DNA from 2 places in the Stappia sp. P2PMeth1 genome. Region 1 is predicted to be linked to the other one. Evidence: predicted binding sites of a transcription regulator. Region 1 holds the regulator's gene; the other holds the start of a gene.

What was found. Region 1 encodes HrcA, which represses chaperone genes, less so after heat shock. Its sites were predicted from a motif close to GTTAGCACTCNCNNNNNGNGAGTGCTAAC; they were not measured.
Region 2: the regulator HrcA is predicted to act here: its motif matches at 4,258-4,286, upstream of groES (co-chaperone GroES).

The regions. Positions count from the first base shown of each region.
Region 1 covers NZ_FYAW01000022.1:40,760-56,271, reverse strand. The annotation lists gene rph (ribonuclease PH) at 1-268, opposite strand, end outside; gene hrcA (heat-inducible transcriptional repressor HrcA) at 537-1,604, shown strand; gene moeB (molybdopterin-synthase adenylyltransferase MoeB) at 1,638-2,444, shown strand; gene P2PM1_RS15850 (M48 family metallopeptidase) at 2,513-3,205, shown strand; gene P2PM1_RS15845 (multidrug effflux MFS transporter) at 3,292-4,479, shown strand; gene P2PM1_RS15840 (transglycosylase domain-containing protein) at 4,521-6,731, opposite strand; gene P2PM1_RS15835 (DUF1330 domain-containing protein) at 6,988-7,290, shown strand; gene P2PM1_RS15830 (GNAT family N-acetyltransferase) at 7,361-8,233, opposite strand; gene P2PM1_RS15825 (ATP-binding protein) at 8,544-10,961, opposite strand; gene P2PM1_RS15820 (LLM class flavin-dependent oxidoreductase) at 11,076-12,074, opposite strand; gene P2PM1_RS15815 (YifB family Mg chelatase-like AAA ATPase) at 12,139-13,665, opposite strand; gene gshB (glutathione synthase) at 13,817-14,803, opposite strand; gene P2PM1_RS15805 (YraN family protein) at 14,939-15,340, opposite strand; gene P2PM1_RS15800 (hypothetical protein) at 15,337-15,510, opposite strand.
Region 2 covers NZ_FYAW01000050.1:115,808-131,319, forward strand. The annotation lists gene P2PM1_RS23210 (ATP phosphoribosyltransferase regulatory subunit) at 1-521, shown strand, start outside; gene hisG (ATP phosphoribosyltransferase) at 533-1,531, shown strand; gene P2PM1_RS23220 (SlyX family protein) at 1,558-1,770, opposite strand; gene groL (chaperonin GroEL) at 2,146-3,783, opposite strand; gene groES (co-chaperone GroES) at 3,888-4,175, opposite strand; gene P2PM1_RS23235 (VWA domain-containing protein) at 4,477-6,105, shown strand; gene P2PM1_RS23240 (hypothetical protein) at 6,112-6,741, opposite strand; gene P2PM1_RS23245 (sigma-54 dependent transcriptional regulator) at 6,821-8,278, opposite strand; gene P2PM1_RS23250 (efflux RND transporter periplasmic adaptor subunit) at 8,587-9,600, shown strand; gene P2PM1_RS23255 (ABC transporter permease) at 9,605-10,843, shown strand; gene P2PM1_RS23260 (ABC transporter ATP-binding protein) at 10,840-11,568, shown strand; gene P2PM1_RS23265 (heavy-metal-associated domain-containing protein) at 11,593-11,790, opposite strand; gene P2PM1_RS23270 (EAL domain-containing protein) at 12,056-13,525, shown strand; gene P2PM1_RS23275 (pitrilysin family protein) at 13,656-15,029, opposite strand; gene P2PM1_RS23280 (pitrilysin family protein) at 15,026-15,512, opposite strand, start outside.

The DNA of each region.
Region 1 (15,512 bases):
TCTCCAGCGTGCGGCCCGACTGCTTGCCGGAGGACGCTTCGCGGCGCATGCGCTCGCCGGTGGCGCGCGGCAGCATGCCATATTCGGCGGTCACCCAGCCGCGGCCCTGGCCGCGCAGCCAGGGCGGAATCCGCTCTTCCAGGCTCGCGGTGCACAGAACATGGGTGTCGCCGAACTTGACCAGGCACGAGCCTTCCGCGTGTTTGGAAACGCTCCGTTCCAGCGTCACGGCGCGCAGCTCGTCCGCCGCGCGTTTGGATGGCCGCATGTCGATCCCCTTCAAAGCCTGCCGCTCGGGGCGCCAATGCCCCTTGCTCCTGTTCCGCGTCCCTCTTAATCCAATATGGGACAGGAATGAAATGCCTGTCTGCCGCTTGTCCCGCCTCGCCGGCCGGTCGGCGCCTTTGTCAGGGGCAATCACGGGATATGGGCAATCGCGGGCGGGCCGCACTATATTCGCTGAGGCTGGCCGCGTTGGCGGCAAGGCAGGATGTCAAGGTGCGGAAGCTGGAGTTGCTGAACCGGGGAGCGCGAACGTGACGCTGGGTGTGCCGTCCGTCAGCCTGAGCGATCTCGACAAGCGGTCGCGGGAGATCTTCCGCGCCATCGTCGAATCCTATCTCGACACCGGCGAGCCGGTCGGCTCGCGCAACCTGTCGCGGCTGCCCTCGATCCAATTGTCGCCGGCCTCGATCCGCAACATCATGTCCGACCTGGAACATGCCGGCCTGCTCTACGCGCCGCATACCTCGGCCGGGCGGATGCCGACGGAAGGGGGCCTGCGCTTCTTCGTCGATGCGCTGCTGGAGGTCGGCGACCTGACGCGCGAGGAGCGCGACCAGATCGACATCCAGGTCAAGGCGGCGCGCAGCGAGCGCACCAGCGAGCAGCTCCTGACCGAGGCGAGCCAGATGCTCTCCGGCCTGTCGCGCGGCGCCGGCGTCGTCTTCACCCACAAGGCGGACGTGCGCCTGCGCCATGTCGAATTCGTCCGCATCGAGCCGCTGAAGGCGCTGGTCGTGCTGGTCGGCGACGACGGCTCGGTGGAGAACCGCATCGTCGACCTGCCGCCCGGCCTGCCGCAGACCGCCCTGATCGAGGCGTCGAACTATCTCACCAGCCTGATCCGCGGCCGCACCCTGGCCGAGGCGCGGCGCGAGCTGGAGACCCAGCGCGACCGCCACCAGAAGGAGCTGGACGCGCTGACCGCCAAGCTGGTGGAAGCCGGCATCGCCACCCGCTCCGGCGCGGTCGACGCGGCCGGCTCGCTGATCGTGCGCGGCCGCTCCAACCTGCTGTCGCATCTGGAGGCGGAGCAGGACCTGGAGCGCATCCGCCTGCTGTTCGACGATCTGGAGAACAAGCGCGAGCTGATCCAGCTTCTGACCGCCGCCGAGGGCGGCGAGGGCGTGCGCATCTTCATCGGCTCGGAGAACAAGCTGTTCTCGCTCTCCGGCTCCTCCATCGTCGTCTCGCCCTTCCGCGATCAGGACGAGCGGATCATCGGTGTGCTCGGCGTCATCGGCCCGACCCGGCTGAACTATGCCCGCGTCATCCCGATGGTCGATTACACCGCCCGGCTGGTCGGCCGACTGCTGCGCTGACCGCCCCTTTCCGTTGCCTTGCCGGACCCTCAGATGACCCCGCTTTCGCCCGCAGAACTCGAACGCTACGCCCGCCACATCGTCCTGCAGGATGTCGGCGGCCCCGGCCAGCAGAAGCTGAAAGCCGCAAGGGTGCTGGTGATCGGCGCCGGCGGGCTCGGCGCGCCGGTGCTGCAATATCTGGCGGCGGCCGGCGTCGGCACGCTCGGCATCGTCGACGACGACACCGTGTCGCTCTCCAACCTGCAGCGCCAGGTGATCCACGACACCGACCATCTCGGCGAGCCGAAAGTGGCGAGCGCGGCCGAGGCGATCGCCCGGCTGAACCCGCATGTGAAGGTCGAGCCGCATGTGGCGCGGCTGACCGCGATGAACGCGCTGGCGCTGATTTCGCGCTACGACCTCGTCATCGACGGCTCCGACAATTTCGCCACCCGCTATCTCGTCTCAGATGCCTGCTTCTTTGCCGGCAAACCGTTGGTCACCGGCGCGGTCGGCCGGCTCGACGGCTCGCTGACGCTGCTGAAGCCGCATGAGAGCGGTGAGGACGGCACGCCGAACCCGACCTATCGCTGCCTCTTCCCCGAGCGCCCGGCGGACGGGCTGCTGCCGACGTGTGCGCAGGCCGGCGTGCTCGGCGCGCTGACCGGTATCGTCGGCACGCTGCAGGCGATGGAGGCGATCAAGGAGATCGCCGGCTTCGGCGAGGGTCTGCTCGGCCGGCTGCTGCTGATCGACGCGCGCTCGATGCGCTTCGAGACGATCCGCTACCGCTGGAGCGCGAAGAACCCCTTGAGCGGCACCGTCCGCAAGCGCTTCGACGAACTGGCCGGCGCGTGAGCTCCTTCTTCCGCCTGCGCCGCCAGCCGGCCCTGCCCGAGGAGATCACCCTGGAGATCGACGGGCGGATGCAGCGCATCGCGCTGCGCGCCAATCCGCGGGCGCAGCGCTACATCCTGCGCGTGCCGGCCGATGGCGGCCCGCCGGTGCTGACCGTGCCGAGGGGCGGCAGCCTTGCCACCGCGCGCGACTTCGCGCAGCGCCAGCGCGGCTGGCTGGCCGGGCGGCTGGGCGAGCGGCCCGAGGCGGTGCCCTTCGTCGAAGGCGGGGTGATCCCGCTGCGCGGGGCGGCGCACAGGATCGTTGCAGCGGGGGGCTTGCGCGGGCTGGTGCGGCGCGAGACGCAGGCGGAAACGCAGGCCGAGGCCGGCGCGATCGGCCACCTGCTGGTGCCCGGCGCTGCCGAGCACATTGCCCGCAAGCTCACCGACTGGCTGAAGCGCGAGGCGCGGCGGGACCTCGAGACCGCGGTGGCGCGCCACGCGGCGGCGCTCGGACGCCGCCCCTCCGGCCTTACCCTGCGCGACACCCGCAGCCGCTGGGGCTCCTGCACGGCGGACGGGCGGCTCTCCTTCTCTTGGCGGCTTGTGCTTGCGCCGCCTTCGATCCTCGATTACGTCGCTGCCCATGAGGTCGCTCATCTTGCCGAGATGAACCACGGCCCGCGCTTCTGGGCCCATTGCCGCCGCCTGGCCCCGCATACGGAAGAGGCGCGCGACTGGCTGAAGCGCGAGGGCGGCCGCCTGCATCTCTACGGCTGAGGCGGCCCGCAAGACCCGCCGCAGCCGCCTCCCACACGGCGCCCGCCCGCCCGCGCGGCCGGCGCCCCCGCACGAAGGCCGATCGCATGCTCAAGCCGGACACCTGGGCGCTCACCATCCTGCTCGCCAGCCTGACGGCGCTCGGCCCGATCTCCACCGACATGTATCTGCCGGCGCTGCCCTCGATCCTGCGCGATCTCGAGGCGACCCATGCCTCGGTGCAACTGACCCTGTCGGTGTTTCTCGTCGGCTTCGCCGTCGGCCAGGTGGTCTACGGCCCGCTCGCCGACCGGATCGGCCGCAAGCCGGGACTGATCGCCGGCCTTGCGATCTATGCGGTGGCGAGCCTTGCCTGCACGCTGGCGCCGAGCGTCGAGGTGCTGATCGTCGCGCGCTTCTGCCAGGCCTTCGGCGCCGCCGGGCCGGTGGTGCTGGCGCGCGCGGTGGTGCGCGACCTCTACGAGGGGCCGCGCGCCGGCCAGGAACTCGCCCGCATGGGCTCGATCATGGGCCTTGCCCCGGCGATCGCGCCGTTCTTCGGCGGGCTGATCGCGGCGGCCGGCGGCTGGCGCCTCGTCTTCCTGGTGTCGGTCGCCTTCGCCGCCCTGGTGATCGCCAGCGTCTGGCGCGGCCTGCCCGAGACGATCCGGGCGCGCGAGACCGCGCCCTTTTCCGTCCGCGCCGTGCTGTCGGGCTTTGCCGGCCTGCTGCGCCACCGCGCCTATGTCGCCTATCTGGCGGTGGTGACGCTGACCTATAGCGGCCTCTTCGCCTTCATTTCCGGCTCGTCCTTCGTGCTGCAGGACATTTTCGGACTGACCCCGCAGCTCTACGGCATCGCCTTCGGCGCCTGCGCCGGCGCCTATGTGGTCGGCACGCTGATCGGCCAGCGGCTGGCGCCGAAAAAGGGCGCGGAGGTGACGATCCTCACCGGCTGCGTGCTGCTGGCGCTGGGCGGGGCGGCGATGATCGCCGCGGTTCTCGCCGCGCCCTCGGCCGCCTCCGTCATCGCGCCGATGATGCTCTATATGGTGGGGGTGGGCCTTGCCCTGCCGCAGGCGCAGGCGGCGGCGCTGATGCCCTTCCCGGACCGGGCCGGCAGCGCCTCCTCGCTGATGGGCATCTGCCAGATGAGCATCGCCGCGCTGGTCGGCATCGGCGTCGGCGCCACCCATGGCGCCACCGCCCTGCCGCTGGCGCTGATTGTCGCCGTCAACGGCTTCGGCGCGGTGCTGGCGCTGCTGGCGAGCCGCCGGGTGCGCTCCGCCACCTGAGGCGGGAGCCTGGTCAGCCGGCGAAGGTCAGCCGGGGAAGGTCAGCCGCCAAAGATCCGGTTGATGAGGTCGAGCGGGCCGCCGCCGCCCTCGCCGTCCTGCATCGGCGGCAGCCGCCGCGCCGGATCGCCCTCGGCCGGGATGTCGCGCATCGGCATGTCGAGCGGCGTGGTGGCGGGTTCGGCGACCCGCACCGGCCGGTCGGAGACGCCCGGCAGGCTGGCGACCGGCAGGCCCTGGTGGCCGGCCTGCATCACGTCCTTCCAGATCTTGGCCGGCAGCGAGCCGCCGGTGGCGCGTTTGGTCGGCGAATTGTCGTCATTGCCGAGCCAGACGGCGGTGGTCAGCGTGCCGGTATAGCCGATGAACCAGCCGTCGCGGAAATCCTGGCTGGTGCCGGTCTTGCCGCCGGCCGGCCGGCCCTCCAGATGGGCGATCTTGCCGGTGCCGGTCATCAGGGTCTGCGCCATCATCATGTTCATGTCGGCGAGCGTCGCATGGTCGACGACCCGGCCGGGACCGTCGCCGGCGCGGGCATAGAGCACCTTGCCGTCGACCGTGCGGATCGAGCGGATGACATGCGGCACCACCGCGTAGCCGCCATTGGAGAAGGGCGTGTAGGCGGCGGCGATCTCCAGCGGCGTCACTTCCGAGGTGCCGAGCGAGATCGACAGGTTGGAGGCGAGCGGCGAGGAAATGCCGAGTTTGCGGGCGGCGCGGATGATGGCGCGCGGGCCGACTTCCTCGGCGAGGCGCGCGGCGACGGTGTTGAGCGACAGCGACAGCGCCTCGGTGAGCGTCACCGGGCCGCGATAGGTCTTGGTGTAGTTCTGCGGCGCCCATTTGCCGATCCTGACCGGCTCGTCGACGCGCACGGTCGCCGGCGTCAGCCCGCGCTCCAGCGCGGCGAGATAGACAAAGGGCTTGAAGGCGGAGCCGGGCTGGCGCCTGGCATTGACCGCCCGGTTGAACTGGCTCTGGGAATAGTCGCGGCCGCCGACCAGCGCCTTGACCGCGCCCGATCCGTCCAGCGTGACGATGGCGCCCTGGCCGACGCCGAGCTTGGCGCCCTCCTCCGACAGCGCCCGGCGCAGGGAATCCTCGGCGATGATCTGCAGGCCGAGATCGATCGTCGTGTCGACGATGATGTCGGTCTCGATGGCGCCGACATAGCCGGGCAGCCGCTCCATCACCCAGTCGGCGACATAGTTCTCGCTGGCCGAGGTGTGGTGGGTGACGACGCGCATCGGCGCGGCAAGGGCATCGCGCGCCTCCGCGTCGCTGAGATAGCCTTCCTCGGCCATCGCCGCCAGCACGGTGGCGGCGCGGTCCTGGGCAAGGTCCGGATTGCGGGTCGGGGCATAGCGCGAGGGCGCCTTGAGCAGGCCGGCCAGCGTTGCCGCCTCGGAGACGCTGATGAGCCGCGCCGACTTGCCGAAATAGCGCCGGGCGGCGGCATCGACGCCATAGGCGCCGGCGCCGAAATAGACCCGGTTGAGATACATCTCCAGGATCTCGTCCTTGGAGTAGTTGGTCTCCAGCCACAGCGCCAGCACCGCTTCCTGCACCTTGCGCCGCAGGGTGCGGTCGGGCTCCAGGAACAGGTTCTTGGCAAGCTGCTGGGTCAGCGTCGAGCCGCCCTGCGCCAGCCGGCCGGAGGTGAGGTTGGTCACCACCGCCCGGCCGAGGCCGAGCGGGTCGAGGCCGAAATGCGAATAGAAGCGCCGGTCCTCGATGGCGATCACCGCCTGCGGCAGATAGGGCGGCAACTGCTCCAGCCGCACCGCCTCGCCGCCGGTGTCGCCGCGATTGGCCATCAACGTGCCGTCGGAGGCGACGATGCGCACATTGGGCGGGCGCTGCGGCACCTTCCATTCGGAGGTCGGCGGCAGATAGGCGGCGTAATAGATGAGGACGCCGATGCCGGCGATGCCGGCCCAGATGCACAGGACGAAGCTCCAGTAGAGGCCGCGCCGCAAGAACCGGGTCAGGCCGCCGCGCTGGCGCTTGGCGCGCGACTTGCCGCGTCCGCCGCCCTTGACCGCGCCAAGGTCGAGGCCGCCGCCGTCGCCGCCGCTGGCGGCGGGCTTGCGGGCCGGACGCCCCCGCGGGGGCGGCGAGGCGGGCACGCGGCCGCCGGCGGCCGGCCGGTCGGCTCCGGTCAGGCGCATGTCGAGCGTCGCGCCGCCACGCTCCATCTTCGGCTCGACGCGGGTGGTGCGCCGGCCTCCGGTTGACGATCCCCGAGCCATCGATTCGGCCTGTTCCCTCCAGTGCGCGCGGATCTCGCCGCGCCGGCCAGACCCGCGCGGGTCAGATGCGCGCGCGTCCAAGCTTCGCCTTGGAGCCTAAATGCGGCGATTTAAGGGGGTGTTAAGCCTGGTCGCCGGCGGCGCCGGATGCACCGCGCGGCTTTACAGCCCGGCCCGCCGCGCGCTACGCCTTGACCGGCTCGGGACGACGAGGCAGGCGGCGCCGCGCCGCCGCAACTCCGCGAAAGGTGCAAGCATGGCAAAGGGATACTGGGTGGCACGGGTCGATGTGAGCGATCCGGACGCCTACAGGAAATATATCGAGGCGAATGCCGAGGCGTTCCGTGCCTATGGCGGCCGCTTCATCGTGCGCGGCGGCCGCTTCGAGTGCAAGGAAGGCACGGCGCGCCAGCGCAACGTGGTGATCGAGTTCGACAGCTACGAACAGGCGCTCGCCTGCTACGAGAGCGCCGGCTATGCCTATGCCAAGTCGCTGCGCGCCGCCCATGCGGTGTCGGACCTGGTGATCATCGAGGGCTATGACGGCCCGCAGCCGTAACCGCCGGCCCCCGGAACGGAGGGGCCGGAGGGAGGGCCGGAGCTGAGGGGCGGAACGGGGGGCGCAGCGGCTACTGGCCGGCGTAACGGCCGGCATCCGCCCCGTAATGGTTGACATAGCGGCTGTTCAGCGCCTCCACCGGCATGACGATGAGCACGTCGGTGGTGCCGAACTGGTGGTCGACCACGGCGCCCTCGCCGATATAGGCGCCGAGCCGCAGATAGCCCTTGATCAGGGGCGGCAGCTCGCGCAGCGCCTGGCGCTCGTTGACCTCGGCCTTGGGCATCCGGTTCATCTCGACATAGCGCGCGTCGAGGGCGCGCACCCGCCAGGGCTCCGGCGCCCGCGCATTGTGGTGCAGGAAGGCGAGCTGCGAGGCCATCCGGTCCGGATCGGTGCCCTCGATCGAGGCGCAGCCGACCATCACGTCGATGCGGTGCATCAGCACATAGGCCCAGATGCCGTGCCACAGCAGCTCCACCGTGCGCTTGGTGCGATAGGGCTTGAGCACGCAGGAGCGGCCGAGCTCCAGGAACTGCAGGCGCGGATGGGCGTCGACCAGCGACTGGATGTCGAACTCGGCCGAGGTGTAGAAGCCGCCATGGCGCTCGGCGACGTCCTGGCGCAGCAGCCGGTAGGTGCCGACGATGCGCGGCACCTTGCGGCCGAGCTTGTTGCGCTCGAACGCCTCGTGGTCGAGCACCAGGAGGTGGTCGCAGATGTCGTCATAGGCGTCGACGTCGCGCTTGTTCGCTTCGGTCGCGGCATCGGCGATCGCCGACATTTCCTCGTAGAAGACGTGATAGCGAAGCTGCTGGGCCTTGCGGATCTCCTTGGCGCTGCGCGCCAGGCGCACCTCCAGCGAGCCGATCCGGCCGAGGCTGGGAACGTCGCGGCTTGCCGGTGCGGCCTTGATGCCGGGCAGCCAGCCGGACGAGGCCATCGCCGGCACGAACTTGCGCATCAGGCCGCGCGGCGACAGCGGCGAAAGAACAACGTTTCTCGTCATGGCCCCGAAGCCTTCCCTGCTTGCCTCCCGCAGACGCCGCCAGATATCTCTGCCGGTCCGAATGCCTGGTCCGGTCAGGGTCTTGTCGTTGGTGCCGGCCGTCGCGCATACGGCAGGGAGACAGCCGGCAAAGCATGCCGGCATCAGCCTGGTGCGAGTCGGCCGCGCATGGCGGACGGTCGTTTGCGTTGACCGTGCCGTAGACCATACTTTCCCAACACTTGCGTGACAATCGGCGAAGTTTTCAGTCGGCGCCCGGAAGCGGGGTCTCGGGGAGGCGGCGGACAATGCGCCGGCGAAGCAGATCCGGGTCGAGCGGCTTCGACAGGACCGCATCGGCACCGGCGGCAAGGGCCGCCTGTTCGGCGTCCGGAGTGACGTCGGCGGTGACCACATAGACCGGCGCGCGCGGCCAGCCGCCGGCCTGCTCCATCTGGCGGAAGCGGCGGATCGCCGCGATCCCGTCGATGCCCGGCATGTGCAGGTCCATCAACAGCATGTCGCAGGACCCGTCGGCGGCGGCGGCAAGGGCGGCGGCGCCGTCGGCGACCACCACCGGCTCGTGGCCGAGCTTGCGCAGCAAGGCCTCGCTGAGCATGCGGTTGATGTCGTTGTCGTCGGCAACGAGGACCCGCAAGGGCCGGGCGCTGTGGGGGCCGTCCCGCTCCGCCGCCTCGGCCTCGGTCAGGGCGCGCGGCTCCGGCCGGTCCCAGGGCGACATGCCGGAACCGGGGCCGGAACCGGGGCCGGAACTGAGGCCGGAACCGAGGCCGGTGTCGCGGCCGAGCAGCGTCGCGCACAACTCGCGCAGCGAGGCGGCGCGTACCGGGCGAATCAGATAGCCGCCGAAGCCGGCCTCGCGCAGGCGCGGCAGCCGGTCGCGCTCGCTCGGCGCCAGCAGCACGCCGGCGGGGGCGGCCAGCCCGGCGGCGCGGGCGCTGGCGAGCCAGGCGCCGGCATCGGCCACCGCGAGCGGGTCGAGCAGCACGAGGTCGGCGGTGAGCAGGGCGTCGTCGTCCTCCTCGTTGCCGGGGGCGAGCAGCACGGCCGCGGCGCCCTGCGCGGCGAGCGAGCGGGCGATCAGCGGCATCTCGATGCGGCTGGTCGAGACCAGCGCGATGCGGGCGCCGGCGAGCGCCTGCGGGGCCGGCTCCGCCTGCCGCGCGGAGGCCGCGATCTCCAGCGGCAACTCGACGCGGAAGGTCGCGCCCTCGCCCGGCGCCGAGCGGGCGGTGACATCGCCGCCCATCAGCCGCGCCAGCCGGCGCGAGATGGCAAGGCCGAGGCCGGCGCCGTCGAAGCGGCGGGCCGGGCCGTGGTCGACCTGCTCGAACTCCTCGAACAGCCGCTCGGCCTCCTGCGGCGCGAAGCCGATGCCGGTGTCGCGCACGGTGATCGCAAAGCGGCGCGGCGCCGCGCCGGCTTGCTCCGCCACCGGCTCGATCGACACCTCGACGCCGCCTTGCTCGGTGAATTTCAGCCCGTTGCCGGCCAGGTTGAACAGGATCTGGCGCAGCCGCGTCGGATCGGCGACGAGCCGGGCCGGCATCTCCGGCGAAATGTAGCAGCCGATCTCCAGCCCCTTCGACTGGGCGCGCGGCGACAGGAGTTCGACGACGCTTTCGGCGAGCGGGGCAAGCGCGATCTCCTCGGGCGCAAGGTCCAGCCGGCCGGCCTCGATGCGCGAGAGGTCGAGCACCTCGTTGATCAGGAGCAGCAGGATCTCGCCGGAGGCGCGCACCGCCTCGACATAGCTCGCCTGCTCGGCGGTGAGCCTTGTGTCGGCGAGCAGGCCGGTCATGCCGAGAATGCCGTTGAGCGGCGTGCGGATCTCGTGGCTGACGGTGGCAAGGAAGCGGCTCTTGGAAGCGTTGGCGGTCTCCGCCTGGGTGCAGGCGGCAAGCAGGGCGTCCTCGATGCGGCGCCGGTCGGTGACGTCGCGCAGGATCGTCTGGATCAGGGGCTCGCCGCTGCGCCCGTCGCGCACCGGCACGTCGCGGCGGGCGAACCAGCGCGGACCGGTCGCGGTCTCGATCCGGATGTCGCGGCTGGCCTCGGCCTCGCCGCCCTGCTCCGTCTCCGCCGGCAGGGTCGGCGCCCAGCCCTCGGGCAGCAGCCGTTCGGCCGCGTCGTTGGCATAGACGATCTCGCCGCCGGCGCGCCAGCGGGTGACCACGTCGCCGAGCGTGTCGAGCACGTCGCGCAGCCGGCCGTCGCTCTCCTTCAGCCGCCAGATCTCGTCGCGCAGCCGTTCGGTCTCGGCCGTGAGCAGGCCGCGCTCGGCGTCGAGCGCGGCAAGGCGGGCGTTTGCCTGCGCCATGGCGCGGCGATGGGCGCCGCGCTCGCCCTGCAGCACGCCGGCAAGGCCGATGGCAAGGCCGGCGACCGCCAGCGCGCTGCCGGCGGCGACAAGGCGCAGATGCTCGGGAACCAGCCAGACGGCCAGGGCGGCGCCGGCCAGGAAGCTGGCGGCGGCGACGCTAAGCGTCAGCAGCGAGGGGCCGGACGACGCGGAGGCGGTCGCCGCATGGGTGTCGGGGCGGGTGTCGGGGCGGGTCTCGGGGCGCAGCGACGCCTCGCCCGCGCGGGCCTGGGCGCGCTCGGGCGCCGGGACCGCGCTGTCGCGGTGCTCCGTTCCGTCCTGGCGTTTCGGGGCGGCCACCTGCTCTCCTCGTCACTCGGCTGGCTCGCGCAGGGCGCACGAACCCGCCCAGTGTCGGCCGGAGAGATTGAGAAACCGTTGCGGCAAAAGGCTTTGCGCCAGCGGGTCCTGACCCTAGGCAGCCGCCGTCAGGTCGTCGAGGATGCCGGCCGCCAGCTCGAAGGACCGGACCCGGGCGGCATGGTCGTGGATCATCCCGGTGACGATCAGCTCGTCGGGCCGGTAGCGCTCGAGGATCGCAGCCAGCCCCCGCCGGACGGTGTCGGGCGATCCGGTGGCCGAGACGCTGAGCGCCTGGTCGACCTGCGCCAGCAGATGGGGTGGGATCTCGGCGGTCACGTCCTCGACCGGGGCGGGCAGCTTGCCCGGACGTCCGGAGCGAAGCCTTGCGAAGGACAGCACCTGCGAGGAGCGCAGATAGCGGGCTTCCGTATCCGTGTCGGCGACGAAGACGCCGGCGGCGACCATCACGCGGGGTTCGGCGAGCTGGTCGGAGGGGCGGAAGGTGCTGCGATAGACGGCGAGCGCCTCCTCCAGCATGGCGGGGGCGAAATGCGAGGCGAAGGCGTAAGGCAGGCCGAAGGCGGCGGCAAGCTGGGCGCCGTAAAGGCTCGATCCGAGGATCCAGACCGGCACATGGGTGCCCTCGCCGGGAATGGCGCGCACCGGCCCGCCCTCAGACGGGTCGCCGAGATAGGCGATGAGGTCGACGACATCCTGCGGGAAATTGTCCTCGCCCGCCATGTGCCGGCGCAGGGCGCGGGCCGTTGCCATGTCGGTGCCGGGCGCACGGCCGAGGCCAAGATCGATGCGGCCGGGAAACAGCGTTGCCAGCGTGCCGAACTGCTCGGCGATGACCAGCGGCGAATGGTTGGGCAGCATGATGCCGCCCGCCCCGACGCGGATGGTCTTCGTCGCCGCCGCCACCTGGCCGATGACGACGGCGGTCGCCGCGCTGGCGATGCCCGGCATGTTGTGGTGCTCGGCAAGCCAGTAGCGGTGATAGCCCACAGCTTCCGCCTTGCGGGCGAGGTCGATGGTGTTGGCAAGCGCGTCGGCCGCCGTCCTGCCTTCCGGCACGGGGGCCAGATCGAGAAGGGAATAATGTTTCATGAGGATCTCCGTTGGAGCCTCACTTAGGACGCGGGAGCCCGGCAGCCAAGGGTGGAACGCTTGCTCAGGCGGCGCGCCGCTCCAGCGCGGCGCCCCGGTAGCTCAGCGCCTCGGCGAGATGCAGCCGCGAGACAGCCTCCGAGCCGTCGAGATCGGCCAGCGTTCGCGCCACCTTCAGCACCCGGTGATAGCCGCGCGCGGAGAGATGCAGCGCGTCGGCCGCCGATTGCAGCAGGTCGAGGCCGGCGGCATCGGGGGCGGCGACCTGTTCGATCAGTCGCGCGCCGGCCGCCGCATTGGTGCGGGCGGCAACGCCGAGCGCGGCGAAGCGTTCGCTCTGGCGCCGGCGGGCCCGCGCCACCCGCTCGGCGACGGTGGCGGAGCTTTCGCCCTGTGCCGGGCGCAACAGGTCGGAGGCGGCAACCGCCGGCACCTCGATCCGAAGGTCGAGCCGGTCGAGCAGCGGGCCGGACAGGCGCGACTGGTATTCGGAGGCGCAGCGCTCGCCGCGCCGGCAGACATGGCCCGGCTCGCCGGCATGGCCGCAGCGGCAGGGGTTCATCGCCGCGATGAGCTGGACGCGCGAGGGGTAGCTGGTGCGGTGGTTGGCGCGCACGATCACCGTCTCGCCGCTTTCCAGCGGCTGGCGCAGTCCGTCGAGCACCTGCGGCTGGAACTCGGGCAGTTCATCAAGGAACAGCACGCCGTTATGGGCGAGCGACACTTCGCCCGGCCGGGCGCGGATGCCGCCGCCGACCAGCGCTGCCATCGAGGCGGAGTGATGCGGCGCGCGGAACGGCCGCCGCTCGCTGAGCTTGCCGTCGGCAAGCTCGCCGGCGATCGAGGCGATCATCGAGACTTCCAGCAGCTCGCGCGGGCTGAGCGGCGGCAAGATCGACGGCAGGCGCATCGCCAGCATCGACTTGCCGGCGCCCGGCGGGCCGATCATCAACAGGTTGTGGCCGCCGGCGGCGGCGATCTCCAGCGCCCGCTTGGCGCTTTCCTGGCCGCGCACCTCGGCAAGGTCGGGGAGGACGGACGGGTTGGCGCTGAGCTTCGGCTGCGGCCGGGAGAGGATCTGCGTGCCCTTGAAATGGTTGGCGAGCTGGATCAGCGAGACGGGGGCGAGGATCTCCATCTCCGGATCGGCCCAGGCCGCTTCCGCGCCGCAAGCCGCGGGGCAGATCAGCCCGCGGGCCAGCGTGTTGGCGCCGATCGCCGCCGGCAGCACTCCGGCGACGGGCGAGATCGTGCCGTCCAGCGCCAGCTCGCCGAGCACCACATAGCGCTCCAGCTCGGCCGCCGGCAGCGCCCCCATCGCCGCCATCAGGGCGAGCGCGATGGGCAGGTCGAAATGCGAGCCTTCCTTGGGGAGGTCGGCCGGCGCGAGATTGACCGTGACGCGCTTGGCCGGCAGCGACAGGCCGGAGGCGATCAGCGCCGAGCGCACCCGCTCGCGGCTCTCGCCCACCGCCTTGTCCGGCAGGCCGACAATGGTGAAGGCGACCTGGCCGGGGCCGATCTGCACCTGCACGTCGACAGGTTTCGCCTCGATGCCCTGGAACGCGACCGTGGTGACCCGCGAGACCATTGATTGACCGCCCCCCTCGCCCCGCCGCAATGGCTTGCGCGAAACCGCTGCAACCGCAATGGACTGCAACCTAGCGCAACCGCAGGTCGGTCACAACCACGGCGAGGAGAGGGAGGGAGAGGGGCGGGGCGCGAGGAGAGGGGCGGAGCGCTTACGCGCCGGCCCGCTTGGCCTCGACCACGTCCCAGACACGGGCGGCGATGTCGGGTCCGCCGAGGCGGGCGACGGCGCGGATGCCGGTCGGGGCGGTGACGTTGATCTCCGTCAGGTAGCCGCCGATGACGTCGATGCCGACGAGGATCAGGCCCTTGTCGCGCAAGGCCGGGCCAAGCCTTGCGCAGATCTCGCGCTCGCGCGGGGTGAGGTCGGCCTCCCGCGCCGCGCCGCCGCGCACCATGTTGGAGCGCAGGTCCCCCTCCTGCGGCACCCGGTTGACCGCCCCGGCGAACTCGCCGTCGACGAGAAGGATGCGCTTGTCGCCCTTGGAGACCTCCGGCAGGAAGCGCTGGATCACCCAGGGCTCGCGGAAGGTGACGGCGAAGAAATCGTAGAGCGAGCCGTAGTTGAGATCGTCCGAGGTGATGCGGAACACCGCCGCCCCGCCATGGCCGAACAGCGGCTTCATGACGATGTCGCCATGCTCGGCGCGGAAGGCGTCGATGGCGGCGCGGTCGCGGGTGATCAGGGTCTCCGGCATCAGGTCGGGGAACTCGGTGACGAAGAGCTTTTCCGGCGCGTTGCGCACCGAGGCCGGGTCGTTCACCACCAGGGTCTTGGGGTGGATCTTCTCCAGCATGTGGGTCGCCGCGACATAGGCCATGTCGAAGGGCGGGTCCTGGCGCATCAGGATCACGTCCATCTCGGCAAGGTCGGTCAGTTTCCGCTCGCCGAGGGTGAAGTGGTTGCCCGGCTCGTCGCGCACGGTGACCGGCTCCAGCGCGGCGGTGACCGTGTCGCCGGTCATCGCCAGCCGGTCCGGCGTGTAGTGGAAGAGCGCGTGGCCGCGCGCCTGCGCCTCCAGCATCATCGCGAAGGCGCTGTCGCCGGCGATGTTGATCGAGGAAATGTGGTCCATCTGGACCGCGACCTTCAGCCGGGGGGAGGCCTGGCCGGCGGTCGAAGGGGTGGAAGAGGTCATCGGAAGGTCTCCGGGGAAGGTCTCCGGCGCCGGATCGGCGCGCTGAACGACGGACGGGAAGGCGGGGCGGACGCCCCGCGGTTGGGGACAGGATATGCGGCCCGCGCCGGGCTTTGTCCAGAGCGGCCCGGCCGCTCACGCTTCCGCGACGGTGAAGGCGTCGGCGACATGCACCGGCAGCGCCCAGGGGCAGACCAGCACCGCGTCGAAGCGCAGCGTCATAAGGCTGAGATCCTCGCGCCCGGCGCACCAGGTCCGGGCAGCGGCGGCGATCCGGCGCCGGGTCGCCGGGGTGATCGCGGCAAGCGCCGCGTCCCGGTCGGCGCGCGCCTTGACCTCGATGAAGGCAATGGTGTCGCCGCGCCGGGCAATGATGTCGATCTCGCCGCTGCCGGCGCGAAAGCGCCGGGCGAGGATCCGCCAGCCCTTCGCCCGCAGATAGAGCGCGGCGAGCGTTTCGGCCCTCAGCCCCAGCCGGTAGGCGCCGCGCCGCCGGCGGCGGGTGCGGCCCGGACCTTGCGCGCCGCCCGCACTCATGCGGAGGGCTGGAACATGGCGGCGAGGATCACCGCCAGCACGGTGACGAGAAAGCCGCCGACGGCGAGCTTCCAGGCATCGCGGCGGTGCTTCAGCCCCGGCCAGCCGAGCGGCTTGATCACCTGGATCGCGGCGACGGCGGCGAAGAACACCATGATGATCTTGGTCATGC
Region 2 (15,512 bases), on a different contig from region 1:
GGGCGCTCGACGGCGTCGATCCCGCAACCGCGCAGCAGGCCGTTGCCGAGCTGCTGCGGCTTTCCGGCCTGCGCCCGATCGCCGGCCGCAGCGCTGCCGACATCGCCGGCCGGCTGCTGGAGCAGGCGGCGCTCGCCACCCATGACAGCGGCACCGACCGGGCGGCGGAGCTGCTCTCCGCCTTCCTGGCGATCCGTGGCCGTCCTCGCGAGGCGGTGACGGCGCTGGAGGCCTTCGCGACCCGCTCGGGGCTCGATCTGGCTGCCGCGCTTGCCGGCTTCACCGCCCGGCTGGACGCGCTGGAGGCGGCTGGCGTCGATGTGGGGAACCTCGAGTTTTCCGCCGATTTCGGCCGCCGGCTCGATTACTACACCGGCTTCGTCTTCGAAATTCACTCGGCCTCGCGCAAAGCGGCAGGCCAGATCGTCGGCGGCGGCCGCTACGACCGCCTGCTCGCCCTGCTCGGCGCCGAGACCCATATCCCGGCGACCGGCTTTTCCATCTGGCTCGACCGGATCTGAGGCGCAGTGTCATGACCCATTCGCCGGAAACCGCCGCCCAGCCGCTGATCATCGCGGTGCCCTCCAAGGGACGGCTGCAGGACAACACCCACGACTTCTTCGCCCGTGCCGGCCTGCCGGTCGGCCGTCCGGGCGGGGCGCGCAACTATCGCGGCCGGCTCGGCCGCTTTGCCGCCTCCGAGGTGGAGATCGCCTTCCTGTCGGCCTCCGAGATCGCCCGCGAGCTCAGCACCGGACAGGCGCATCTGGGCGTCACCGGCCTCGATCTCGTGCATGAGACGATCTCGCGGCCCGAGGAGCTGGTGCATGTGGTCACCCCGCTCGGCTTCGGCTTCGCCGATGTGGTTGTCGCCGCGCCCGATGCCTGGATCGACGTGTCGACCATGGCCGATCTCGTCGACGTCGCCTCGCATTTCCGCGCCCGCAACGGCGGGCGGCTGCGCGTCGCCACCAAATATGTGGCGTTGACGCGGGCCTTCTTCGCCCAGCACGGCCTGTCCGACTACCGCATCGTCGAAAGCGCCGGCGCGACCGAGGGCGCCCCGGCCGCCGGTACGGCGGAGCTCATCGTCGACATCACCACCACCGGCTCGACGCTTGCCGCCAACAATCTCAAGGTGCTGGACGACGGCGTCATCCTGAAGAGCCAGGCGCATCTCGTCGCCTCGCTGAAGGCCGAGTGGACGCCGGCGCAGCTTGCCGCCGCAAGGGTCATCCTCGACCGGATCGCGGCGGAGGAGCGGGCCCGCTCGCATCGCGAGATCCGCGCGCTGGTGCAGGCGCCGGAGCTGACCGCCCGCACGGCGGCCGAGCAGTTCGGCGCGGTCGCGCCCTTCGGCACCCAGGTCGGCCAGCCCTTGCTGCTGCACTGCCCGGCGGATCGCGCCGCCGACTGCGCCACGCTGCTGCGCGACCACGGCGCCCCGCATGTCAGCGTGACGACGCTCGACTACGTCTTCACCGCCGCCAACCCGCTGTTCGAGCGGCTCGCCGCCCAGGTGAGCGGCTGACGCGCTAGGAACGCCTGCCCGCCGGCTCAGTAGTGCGGCGGCTTGGCCACCGGCACATTGCCGGCGGCGGCGTCTTCCAACTCCTCGACATGCTCGCCCAGGGCCGCCAGGCGGCGGCTCAGCATGTCGATCTGGTCGGCCTGTCGGGTGACCACCTCGTTGAGCTCCTCGACGGTGCGCGTCTGGAAGGCGAGCTGCTCTTCCAGCCGCTCGATGCGGGCCAGCGTATCGCGGTCCATGGCACTCTTCCTCGGCTCTTCTCGTCGGGTCTTTCGGGCCGGCCTTTCCAGGCAGCCTTGCGGCCCTCGCCATACCTCTTGCGCCCGCCGCTGTCCATGTGGGCAGGGCGGGCTTCAAACGCAAATGGGCGGCCCGAGGGCCGCCCATTCGTTGTTTCTGGCTTTGGACTTCTTTTTTTTCGCATTTGCGCGACGCGAAGCTTCGCTCCGCTGGAAAATGCTTAGAAGTCCATGCCGCCACTGAAACCGCCTGTTGGCGGTTTCAGGATGCCCGATGATGGGCGGCTTGATGGACTTCTTAGAAGTCCATGCCGCCTCTGAAACCGCCTGTTGGCGGTTTCAGGATGCCCGGTGATGGGCGGCTTGATGGACTTCTTAGAAGTCCATGCCGCCCATGCCGCCGCCCGGCATCGCCGGAGCCGGCGAGTCCTTCTTCGGCAGCTCGGCGACCATCGCCTCGGTGGTGATCAGCAGACCGGCGATCGAAGCCGCGTCCTGGAGGGCCGTGCGCACGACCTTGGTCGGGTCGATGATGCCGGTTTCCACCATGTTGACGTACTTTTCGGTCTGGGCGTTGAAGCCGAACGTCTCGTCGCTGTTCTCCAGGATCTTGCCGACCACGATCGAACCCTCGACGCCCGCGTTCTGGGCGATCTGGCGGATCGGAGCCTCAAGAGCGCGCAGGACGATCTTGATGCCGGCCATGATGTCCGGATTGTCGGAGGTCAGCGCCTCGACAGCCTTCTTGGCACGCAGCAGGGCAACACCGCCGCCCGGGACGATGCCTTCCTCGACGGCCGCGCGGGTCGCGTTGAGAGCGTCGTCGACGCGGTCCTTCTTTTCCTTCACCTCGACCTCGGTCGCACCGCCGACGCGGATCACCGCGACGCCGCCAGCGAGCTTGGCCAGACGCTCCTGCAGCTTCTCGCGGTCGTAGTCCGAGGTGGTCTCCTCGATCTGCGCCTTGATCTGCGCCACGCGGCCCTCGATGTCGGCCTTGTTGCCCGACCCGTCGACGATGGTGGTGTTCTCCTTGGTGATGGAGACCTTCTCGGCGGTGCCGAGCATGTCGAGCGTGACGTTCTCGAGCTTGATGCCGAGATCCTCGGAGATCACCGTGCCGCCGGTCAGGACGGCGATGTCCTCGAGCATGGCCTTGCGGCGGTCGCCGAAGCCCGGAGCCTTGACGGCGGCGATCTTCAGGCCGCCACGCAGCTTGTTGACCACGAGCGTGGCAAGCGCCTCGCCCTCGACGTCCTCGGCAATGATCAGCAGCGGACGGCTGGACTGGACGACGGCCTCGAGGATCGGCAGCATGGCCTGCAGGTTCGAGAGCTTCTTCTCGTGCAGCAGGATATACGGCTTCTCCAGCTCGGCGACCATCTTCTCGGCGTTGGTCACGAAGTAGGGCGACAGGTAGCCGCGGTCGAACTGCATGCCCTCGACAACCTCGAGCTCGGTCTCGAGCGACTTGGCCTCCTCGACGGTGATCACGCCCTCGTTGCCGACGCGCTGCATCGCGCTGGCGATGTCCTCGCCGATCTGGGTGTCGCCGTTGGCCGAGATCGTGCCGACCTGCGCCACTTCGGCGGAGGTGGAGATCTTCTTGGAGCGGGCCTCGAGGTCCTTGACGGCGGTCTGGGCAGCGAGGTCGACGCCGCGCTTCAGGTCCATCGGGTTCATGCCGGCGGCAACGGCCTTGACGCCCTCACGGACGATGGCCTGGGCCAGGACGGTCGCGGTGGTCGTGCCGTCGCCGGCGATGTCGTTGGTCTTCGACGCGACCTCGCGCACCATCTGCGCGCCCATGTTCTCGAACTTGTCCTCAAGCTCGATTTCCTTGGCGACGGAGACGCCGTCCTTGGTGATGCGCGGGGCGCCGAAAGCCTTGTCGATGACGACGTTGCGGCCCTTCGGGCCAAGCGTCACCTTGACGGCGTTGGCGAGGATGTCGACGCCGCGCAGCATGCGGTCGCGGGCGTCGGAAGAGAACTTGACGTCTTTGGCAGCCATTTTCATGTCTCCATGTGGTTTGGATCATCGCGGTGTCGCGCCTGCGGCCTGAAGAAGGCTTGCGGCGAGCGACCGCGAAAAGGACGAAAAAAGCGCGGTGCGGCTTAGCCGACCACGCCCATGATGTCGCTTTCCTTCATGATCAGCAGGTCCTGACCGTCGATCTTGACCTCGGTGCCGGACCACTTGCCGAACAGCACGCGGTCGCCGGCCTTGACGTCCAGCGCGATCAGGTCGCCGTTCTCCTTGCGGGCGCCCGGGCCGACGGCGACGACTTCGCCTTCCTGCGGCTTCTCCTTGGCGGTGTCCGGAATGATGATGCCGCCGGCGGTCTTCTCCTCGGAGTCGACGCGGCGCACAACAACGCGATCATGCAGAGGACGGAACTTCATGTCGTGCTCTTTCCTTTTGGGGCCAGCGTGGTACTTGTCGCGCCGGCGCCCCTCCGTCGGGGTCGCCCGGATCGCCGACCACGTTGGCACTCTGTGAATGAGAGTGCTAACAGCGCGCTTGATGTAGGCGCCTCTCCTGCACCTGTCAATGGTCTCCCGCGCCGCTTTTTGCTGCGGCACCAGGCACCCGGAGATCCACCGGGACGGGCACCCGGACACGCACCTTCTGAAAACACGGTTTCCGGGGCCCTGACGGGTCTTGAAAAGGTTTTGGCAAGGCCGGCGGTGTAGGCTCCGGGCCATGATGAAGTTCCTGCGCCTCGCCAGACGTTTCGCCTCAGACAGCCGCGGCAGCATCGTGGTGCCGCTTGCCGTATGCACCGGCGTCTGTCTGCTCGTGATCGGCGCGGGTATCGATTACACCCGGGCCTACAATGTGAAGGTCAATCTGCAGGCGGCGGCAGACGCGACGGCGCTCGCTGCCAACTACAGCAGCCAGGGACTGTCCGAGGCGAAGGTCAAGGCCAATGCCGAGGCCTATTTCGCCGCGATCTACAAGGGGAGTTCCGACGGGGTCGCGCTCGACGTGTCGGTGGTGAAGGGCACGGTGACGGTGAGGGCGCAGAAGCCGGTGCAGACCATGCTCGGCAGCATCATGAGCAAGAGTCACATCGATGTGCGGGTGGTCTCCGAGGCGGTTGTCGGCAAGGCGACCTTCGATGTGGTGATGGTGCTGGACAACTCCGGATCCATGGCCGGAAGCCGCATGACGACGCTGAAGAAGGCCGCCAAGGATCTCGCCGAGACGCTGTTCAAGATCAACGAGGACGGTGACAAGAAGGACCGGGTGAAGATCGGCCTCGTGCCGTTTTCCGAGTACGTCAATATTGGCGCCGACAAGGCCACCGAGTCCTGGATGGACCGGGAGGGACTGTCGCCGGTCCACTGGAAGAATTTCGAAACCCGTGCTGATGGCACACCGGATCCGGCCCTGTTCGACAGCAGGTATTTCGTCAACGGCAAGCCGAGCCGGTTCACGTTGTTCAAACAATTTGGCAGAACCGACTGGTTGGGCTGTGTCGAGGCGCGGCCGATGCCGTATGACGTTGACGACACGCCACCGTCCAAATCCAACCCGGCGACGCTGATCGTCCCGCAATTCGCCCCCGATGAACCCTCCACTGCCAACAGGCGCCGGGGCGACAGCTACTACAACAACTATCTCGATGATGACCGGGGAGCGTGCCAGCAATCGGCGAGTCAGGCCTATCGTTCATCCGGTATGACTCAGTGGGAATATGCCCAGAAGCGCTTGTGCAAGTACCGAAACCAGACATTGTCTCTTGGGACGAATACGAATTCCGGCCCCAACTACTGGTGCAAGACCCAGCCGATCACCGACTTGACCAGCGACAAGGCGAAGGTGCTCCGCGACATTCAGTCGATGGAAGCGACGGGTGGCACCAACATCCATCAGGGTGCGATCTGGGGTTGGCGGGTGCTTTCCCCCTCGGAGCCCTTCACCGAGGGACGGGAGGTGAAGAAGGATTCGGAGGAGGAGCATGTCCGCGTGCTCATCGTCATGACCGATGGCGAGCATACCTATTTCGGGCAGAACTCGTTCAACCGGACCGACTACGCAGCCTATGGCTACGGCACGGAAGAGCGGCTGGGCAACGGGGCGGACAATTCCTCGACCATTGCCCAGCGGATGGATGAGCGGCTGAAGCTGACCTGCTCCAACGCCAAGAAGGCCGGTGTGCAGATCTACACGGTGGCCTTCCAGATCACCGATGCGACCACCATCAAGATGATGAACGAGTGCGCCACGACCCCCTCCATGGCCTTCGACGCGAAGTCGAACAGCGCCTTGGTCGAAGCGTTTGAGCGCATTGCCGAGGAGATCACCAAACTCCGGCTGCAGAAATGAGCAGTCTTACTGCGCCGCAGGCGCGGTAACGGTGAAAGGCATCTCGGCCGAGGCGGTCTTGCCGCTCACCGTGTCGGTGAGCGTCGTCACCAGTCGGTAGTCGCCCGGCCGCAGACCTTCAAAAGCGAAGCTGAGCGTCGCATGGAATTCGCGCAGCCGGTTGCGGCTGTCGGCCCGCAGGTCGGCAAAGCCGGTCTGTTCGGCCAGCACCTGCCCCGACATGTTGAGCAGTTCGAAGCCGGCGCTGAGCCGCACGCCGTAGCCCGTCTCGGTCTTTTCGTGGCCGAAGCCGACCGGCTCGGCATAGACGGTGAGCGTGTCGCCCGCACCAAAGACCGCGTCGCCGCGGGGCGTGTACTGCCCGTAGCCGGTGGCGGGAGCTTCCGCGAAGGCGAGGGCGGCGAAGGAGAGCGGCGCCTCGTCCCAGGCCGCGTCGAGCACCTGATAGGCGCTGGCGAGGTCCTGGGGAAGCATGGTCTGCTGCGCAGTCGCCGTGGCAGGAAGCAGGACGACGAGGCTGGTGGCAAGCACCAAAGCCCTGGCAACGGACGCAGAGCCCGCCTTGCGCGGCCCACCGCCGACAGCCACCGCATCCCCGACCGAAGTGCCGAAACGAACCGACTTGCCCCTGATCATCCAAGCCCCACCCTGTTGAAGCCCCGCAAGGCGTATTTTGCGGCGCAACGTATAGAATGGCGCGGGGAAAACAACAAGATTATCCGGCAAAACCGGTGAACAGGGCGCCATCGCCGCCGTCGATGCGGTCGGTCCAGGACTGGCGCTTGCGATAGATGGTCGAGGGGCTGATCTCCAGCGCCGCCGCCGCCTTGGCGATGTTGCCGTCGAAGGCGTCGAGGGCGTCCTCGATGATCCGCTTTTCCTGCGCCCAGAGCGGTTCGATCTCGCCGCCCCGGCGCCGGGCGCCGAAGGCCGGCGCGCGGGCCGGATCGTGACGGGGCGACAGGCCGCCGTCGCCGAGCAGGAAGGCCGGCAGCATCTGCGCGGTCAGCGCCTCGCCCTCGTGCAGCACCACGGCCTGGCGGATGGCGTTTTCCAACTGGCGGACATTGCCCGGCCAGTCATAGGTGAGCAGCTTCTCGCCGGCGCAAGGGGCGATGCCGGAGAAGGCGCGGCTCTCTTCCTGGGCGTAGCGGGCAAGGAAGGCGTGTGCGAGCGGCAGGATGTCCTCGCGCCGGTCGCGCAGCGCCGGCAGGCGGATCGGCAGGACATGCAGCCGATAGAACAGATCCTCGCGGAACCGTCCGGCGGCGATTTCCACATGCGGGTCGCGATTGGTGGCGCACAGGATGCGCACGTCGACGGGCCTCGGCCGGGCATCGCCGATGCGCTGCACCGTGCCGGTCTGCACGAAACGCAGCAGCTTGGACTGCAGGGCAAGATCCATCTCGCCGATCTCGTCGAGGAACAGCGTTCCTCCGTCGGCGGCCTCCGCCGCGCCGGGACGGCTCTCCGAGGCGCCGGTAAAGGCGCCGCGCACATGGCCGAAGATCTCGCTCTCCATCAGCTCGCCGGGGATCGCGGCGCAGTTGATGGCGATGAGCGGGGCCGGACCGCGCGGCGAGCGGGCATGGATCGCGGCGGCGGCCAGTTCCTTGCCGCTGCCGGATTCGCCGGTGATGAAGACCGGGGCGGAGGAAGGGGCAATGCGGCGGATCTGGTCGTAGACCTCGCGCATGCGCGCCGAACCGCCGACGAAGCTCTCGAACCGGAACGGCTCGCGTCCGGCGGTGAGGTCGCGCGCCTCGCTCGCCGCTTGCGCGGCCTGGCGGCGCTGGCCCTCGCCGCGCGGCGGGCGGGTGTTCTGGATCAGGAAGCGGTCGATGCGCTCGGCCACCGCGACCGGATCGATCGGCAGGGTGATGACATCGTGCGCGCCGGCCTCCATCGCCGCAAGGCTGCGGCTGAGGGATTCCCGGGGGCTGACCGCCATCAACATCGCCTGCGGCTGCGCGGCGGCAAGACGGGACAGGTGTCCGTCCTGGCCGAGCGTTTCGAGATCGACGATCATCACGTCGGGGCGCACCTGGGTGCTGGCGGCGTAGAACGGCTCGAAACTGTGATAGGCGACGGGCGTCCCGCAGGGATGATCCATCGCTTGCGCGATCGAACCCGCCAACTCGCGGGTCGTACCGCCGCCATCGAGAACGGCCAATCGGATTTTACCCGCAGCGCCATGCATGGATTCCATGCTGTGGCGACCCCCTTTTGCTTCCGCCGAACACGCGGCATCGATTTGATTTGCAGATGGATTCTGAGCCGACATGGTAAACAAAATGTTTCTGTTCGGGTTTCGTGAAACAGGTCGCTGCGATCACGGCCCGCAATCCACAGCCGGCGGGCCGCCGCGGGCTTTGCTGGTCCACGAATTTCTGCGGATAGGTGGGGCTCTTCGCGAATGCTAGGTTGCAGTGCGATGCGGTGGCGACACTCCGTCCGCTACACGCCCAAAGGGACGCCCGAATGAGACGTATCCTGACCCTGCTCGTGATCCTGGCAGCGGCCGCCGCCGCCTTTGCCGCCGTTCGCTGGTGGCTCGACCGGCCGGTGCCGGTTACCGTGGCCGTCCCCCAGATGGGGCGGGCCGCCGAGGTGGTCTATGCGACGGGCGTGGTTGAGCCGGTGCGCTGGGCCAAGGTGACCAGCGTGCTGCGCGAGCGCATCGTCGAGTTGTGCAGTTGCGAGGGCGAGAGCGTTGAAGGGGGGCAGGTGCTCGGCCGCCTGGACTCCACCGCCGCGCGCGCCACCCTCGCCGAACTGGAGGCGCGCGCCCGGCTGTCGGAACAGGAACTGGAGCGGGCCGCCGGCCTGCTGGAGCGGCGGGTGGCGTCGCAGCAGGCCTTCGAGCGGGCCGAGCACGACCATTCGCGCAACGTGGCGCTGGTCGCGGCGCAGGCGGCACGGCTCGGCGACTACGAGTTGCGCGCGCCGATGGATGGCAAGGTCCTGCGGCGCGACGGGGAGGTCGGCGAGGTGGCTGAACCCGGCGCGGTGCTGTTCTGGGTGGGCCAGGAGCGACCGCTGCAGATCATCGCCGATGTCAACGAGGAGGACATTCCCCTGGTCCGGGCCGGCCAAAAGGCGGTGGTGCGCGCCGACGCCTTTCCCGGCAGCAGCTTCGAGGCCAGGGTCGACCGGATCACCCCCAAGGGCGACCCGGTTCTCAAGACCTATCGGGTCTATCTCGCCTTCCCGCAGGAGACGCCGCTGATGATCGGCATGACCAGCGACGTCAACATCGTCGTCCGCGAGGTGGAGAAGGCCATGCTGATCCCGCTTGCCGCGCTGGACGGCGATCGGGTGCTGGTGCTGGGCGGCGACGGACGCCTTGCCGAGCGGCGGGTCTCGGTCGGCATCCGTGGCATCGAGCAGGTGGAGGTGCTGGACGGGCTGGAGGCGGATGCCCGCGTCGTCTCGCCCTGGGCGGAAGGGTTGGCACCCGGCATGGCGGCGGTTGCGGCCGCATCGGAGGGGTAGGCCGGTGCCGTTGATCCTCTCCATCGCGATGACCCATGTGCGCGGGCGCCTGCGCCAGAGCGTCGTTTCCGTGCTCGGCGTGATGCTCGGTGTCGGCTTCTCCATCGCCATGGCGGCCCTGATGCAGGGATCGCAGGAGGATTTCATCGCGATGCTGGTCGACGCGATGCCGCATGTGGAGGTGAGCGACGAGACCCGCGATCCGGCGCCGCCGCCCGCCGCCAGCTTCTATGGCGCGGTCAATGTGATCGGCGCGCGGCCCGACGATGACACCCGCGGCCTGCGCAATCCGACAAGGCTGCGGGCGATGCTGGAGAGCTGGCTGCCCGGCCGCATGACCATGACCCTGGCCGGCCAGGCGGTGCTGCGCTATGGCGGACGGGACGTCGCGGTGTCGCTGACGGGAGTTGATCCGGCGAGCTATCTCAAGGTCTCGACGATCGGCGGCGACATGCGCACCGGCTCCTTCATCGAACTCGCCGCCAATCTCAACGGTATCGTGGTCGGCAGCGGCGTTGCCGAGAAGCTGGGCGCCCGTCTCGGCGATACGATAGCGGCGTCCACCTCGTCCGGTGCGGTGCGGCGGCTGAAGATCGTCGGCATCTACCACACCGGCGTCACCCAGGCGGACGATGCCACCGCCTATGCGATGCTGAAGACGGCGCAGGTGCTCTTCGCCCGCCCAGACGTGGTCAACCGGATCGCGGTGAAGCTGGACGACATCAACGCGGCGCGCTCTGTCGCCGCGCGGATCGAGCGCATGACCGGCTATCGCGCCACCTCTTGGCAGGAGGCGAATGAGGCTCTGATGGAGGTGCTCGTGGTGCGCAATGTCATCATGTACACCGTGGTCGGGGCGATCCTGCTGGTTGCCGGCTTCGGCATCTTCACCATCGTCTCGACCATCGTCCACGAGAAGGCCCGCGACATCGCAATTCTCAAGTCGCTCGGCTTCGGCCAGGGCGACATCCGCCGCATCTTCCTGGTCGAGGGGCTGGTGATCGGCGCCGTCGGCGCGGTGCTCGGCTCGATCCTCGGCTACCTGATCACGGTGGGGCTCGATTCGGTCACCTTCGAGGTGCGAACCAATGTGGAGATGACCTCGCTACCGCTGACCTACAGCCCGCTCCACTACCTGATCGCCAGCGGTTTCGCCTTGCTCGCCGCCGGCATTGCCGGCTACCTGCCGGCCCGGCGCGCGGCCAAGCTCAATCCGGTCGAGATCATTCGGGGGGCGTCATGAGCCCGGCCCCGAAGGACGGCGGCACCGCCGTTGCCCCGCAGCCGGTCGCGGTGCCGCTGATCGAGGCGCGCCGGCTGACCCGGGTGCTGCCCGGCACGGTGCCGGTGACCTTGGTGCGCGACATCGACCTGACGATCCGGGCCGGCGAATTCGTGGCGATCACCGGTCCTTCCGGCTCGGGCAAGTCATCGCTGCTCTATCTGCTGGGGCTGCTTGACCTGCCGAGCCAGGGAGAGGTGCTGATCGAAGGGGAAGCGACGCATCTGCTGTCCGAACGCCGGCGCGCGGCGATCCGCCTGTCGACGCTCGGCTTCGTGTTCCAGTTCCACTTCCTGCTGCCCGAATTCTCCATCACCGACAATGTGATGATCCCCATGCGCAAGCTCGGCCGGCTGCCGGCGCGCGAGATGCGTGAGCGGGCGCAAGGGATACTTGCCGATCTCGGGCTCGGCGATCACCTGCAAAAGCGCCCGGACCAGTTGTCCGGCGGCCAGCGCCAGCGGGTGGCGGTGGCGCGGGCGCTGGCCAACGAACCTCCGGCGATCCTGGCCGACGAGCCGACCGGCAGCCTCGACAGCAAGTCGTCGGACCAGGTCTTCGAGATCCTGCGCGCCCTCGTCGACGATCACGGCAAGACCGTGATCGCGGTCACCCACGATCTCGACATGGCCGCGCGCATGGACCGTCGCCTGCATCTGGTCGACGGGATGCTGGCCGACCCGTGAGCGCGAAGGGGAAGGGAAAAAGGCTCAGCCGGCGACGACGTCGTAGCCGGCCGCCTCGATCGTCTCCACGACCCGGTCGCGAGGAAGCTGCGTCTCGATGCGCGCCGCGCCGCTGGCGAGATCGATCTCGGCCGTGGCGGCCGGGTCGGCGGCGACGAGCGCCCGCTTCACCGAGGCGATGCAGCCGTTGCAGGTGATGCCGTCGATCTTCAGTTCGATCATGGTGGTTCCGCTCTCCTTTGCGCCGCGCCCGGCGGCGATACCTGTCATCCGCCGCAACAATGGGGCTTCCAGCAAGGGGAAGGTCAAGAGGCGCGGCTGCGGCCCGATGACGCCGCTGATGATCCCCACAAGGGCGCGCCGGAAGGCTTTCCCGCCTTCCGTGGCCTTATGAGGGCTGGAGACTCGGAAGAATCGTCGTATTCAGTCAGTATTCGAGGTAGGTTTGATTCGGCTTCGGCGGAAGCACGGACTTGGCCGGACGAGCATGGCACGCGCGACAAGCATCTTCATTTTCCTCTGCATGGGGGTGATCGCGGCCTCTGTCGCTGCGATCATGATGTTCCAGTTCGCCCGCCCCGCGGGCGAGGCGCTGACGCTTGGCCTGACCCTTCTGTGCACCATGATCGTCGTGCATCTCGTCTTCGCCCGTCAGCGCGACCGCGGCGATATCGCCGAGAAGGTCGCCGCGCTCGAGGAGCGGGTGCTCGAGGTCGACGAGGATGTCAGCAACATCGAGGGCCGGCTCAGCGGCATGGAGACCAACCTGCCGCGCCGTACCCGCGAAGAGATCGACCCGCTCTTCGCCGAAGTCGAGGTGCTGGGCAGCCTGATCAAGCAGATGGCCGAGGCGATGGCCGGCATGGAGGAGCGGATCGACGAGCAGGAGACGCGCCAGATCGCGCCGCCGCCGCCCGAGCGCTTCGCCGCCTATGAGGAGCCGCGCGCCCTGGGCTACAGCCAGCCGCCGGCGGGCCAGCACCATGCCCCTGCGGCGGGGTTTGGCGGTCAGCCGCCCTTGCGGGGGTATCCGGGCGAGGCTCCCGCGGTGCGGGGACCCGCTCCCGGCGACAGGCCGCTCTCCGCCCGTGCCGGGGAGCGCGCCGAGGACCCGGCCGGTCCGACAGGCGCGCACGCCATGGCGCGGGCTCGCGAGGAGGCGAGACCCGACCCGGAACTGCGCCGGGTGATCCAGGAGGCGCTCGACAACAACCGCGTCGACCTGTTCCTGCAGCCGATCGTCACCCTGCCGCAGCGCCAGGTCCGCGACTACGAGGCGCTGACCCGCATCCGCGATGCGCAGAACAATTATCTGGAACCGGTCGACTTCATCGCGGAGGCAACGCGGGCGCGGATGATGCCGGCGATCGACAACCTCATGCTGTTCCGCGCCATCCAGGTGCTGCGGCGGCTGTCGAGCCGCAACCGCCGGTCCGGCCTCTTCGTCAACCTGTCGACCCAGACACTGGTGGATGAGCGCTTCTTTCCTGGTTTCCTCGATTTCCTGCGCGCCAACGAGGGCTTCGCCGGTCAGTTGACCTTCGAGTTCACCCAGGACGACGTCAACGAGATGGGCGCGCTGGAACTGGAGAGCCTCGCGGCGCTGCACGAACTTGGCTACCGCTTCTCGATCGATCGGGTCCGCGACCTGAAGATGGACTTCAAGGCGCTGTCGGACCGAGGCTTCCGATACATCAAGTTGCATGCCGGCCGCCTGATCGGCACGGAGCACATGCCGGCGAGCCATATCCATCCGGCCGACCTCGGTGACCTGCTGCGCCGTTACGCAATGGAACTGATCGTCGACCATGTCGAGACCGAGGCGCAGGTGCTGGAGGTGCTCGACTACGACGCCCGCATCGGCCAGGGCTATCTGTTCTCGCCGCCGCGGCCGGTGCGCCCGGAGGTCCTGCAGGCGCGTCCGCCGCAACGCAACATGCGCCGCGCCGCCGAGTAGCCCACCGAAAGGCCTTACCGAACGAATGAAAAGCCCCGCCGGAGGGTCCTCCGGCGGGGCTGTGTTATTGTCGCAAAGGGGGGGCTGGCGGGGCGTGCTCCGGCGGGAGAGGGGCCTCAGGTCGTCGGCGTCATCCCTTTTCCGGACCGACGGTCACCACCAGCGGATCGACGCCCTTTAACAGGCGGGTGGCCACGGCGCGGACCTCATCCAGCGTCACCGCGTCGATGAGGTCGTTGCGGATGTCGATATAGTCGCGGCCGAGCCCTTCCACCTGGATGCCGAGCAACTGGTCGGCGATTTTGTCGGAGGTGTCGAAGCGCAGCGCATAGGAGCCGGTGAGATAGGCCTTGGCCTTGGCCAGCTCCTCCTCGCTCGGTCCCTTGTCGGCCATCCGCGCCATCTGCGCCCGGATCACCTCCACCGACTCGTCGGCGCGGTCGGCGCGGGTTCCGGTCACCGCCAGCCAGGCCCCGGTGTGCTGATAGGGCAGCAGGTAGGAGCCGACGGAATAAGCCAGGCCCCGCTTCTCGCGCACCTCTTCGAACAGCCAAGACGAGAATGTGCCCCCGCCCAGGATGTGGTTCATGACGAAGGCCGGGATGAAGTCCGGATCATCGCGCTTGAGGCCGGGCAGACCGATGCGGATCGAGGTCTGCGGCACGTCGAACGCCATATGTTCCATCGTGCCCCTGGCCATGGCGATGTCGGCGACCTCGGTCAACTCGCCAGTCTCCGGCAGCGCGCCGAAGACGCTGTCGAGCAGCGGCGCCAGCCGTTCGGCAGTGATGGCCCCGACAACCGTGATCTTCAGCCCCTGGCGGGTGAAGAGGCGGCCATGCAGGTCCTTCAGGTCCTGCGGCGACAGCGCGGCGACGCTCTCCTCGGTGCCGCGCGACGGCCGGCTGTAGGCGTGGCCCGGATAGGCGAGTTCAGCCCAGCGGCGTCCGGCGATGGCGTCCGGATCCTTCGCCTCGCGGCGCAACCCGGCGATGATCTGGCGTTTCATCCGCTCGGCCGGCTCTGCATCGAAGCGCGGAGCGGTGACCGCAAGGCGCAGCATCTCGAAGGCGTCGTCGATATTCGGCGTCAGCGTGCGCATCGCGCCGTAGAAATTGTCGCGCCCGGCATCGAAGCCGATCCGCACCGACAGGTCCTCCAGCCGCGTCTGGAAGGCCTGGGAGTCCAGATCCCCGGCCCCCTCGTCGAGCATTGCCGACAGGAGATTGGTCAATCCCTCGCCCCCTTCCGGATCCTGCGACGCGCCGCCCGCGAAGGCGAACTTGATGGCAACGATCGGAACCGTGTCGTCCTCGACCAGCCAGGCGCTGAGCCCACCCGGCGTGGTGATCTCCTGGATCTCCATGGCCGAGAGCGGGCGCGGGAGGGCGGCAAGGGTGGCGAGGAGAACGGCGAAGGCAACGAGCCCGCGGCCGAGCGCGGAGACGAGGCTCATGGGCGATGTCCTGTGCGGGGTGGCGAGGCGGATGGCGGAGCGGCTCATTGCTGGACCTCCTGCGCGGCGGCCGGATCCTGCGGTGCCGTCTGCGGCAGCGCGGCTGCCGCCTCTTCGCTTCCGCGCAGATAGGCGGTGACGGGGGACGCCGAAAACTGCGTTGCGGCAGCCGCCTTCACATCGTCGGAGGTGATGGCGGTGACGATGGCGGGCCAGTTGCGGATCTGCTCGATGGTGCCGCCGGTGGTCAGCGCCGCACCGAAGATGCGGGCAAGCGCCGACTGGCTATCCTGGGCGTAGAGCGCGGAGGACAGCAGGCTCTTCTTGGCGCGCTCCAGTTCCTCGGTGGTGACCCCCTCGGCGGCGATCTGCCTCAGCACGTCATGGGCCGCCTCGCCGAGGTCCTTCAGCTCCGTTCCATCGGCCGGCACCGCGTAGATCATGAAGACGCTGTCGTCGAGGGCGCCCGAGCGATACCAACTGCCGGCGGAGGCGGCGATACCGCGCTCGACGACCAACTGACGGTAGAGG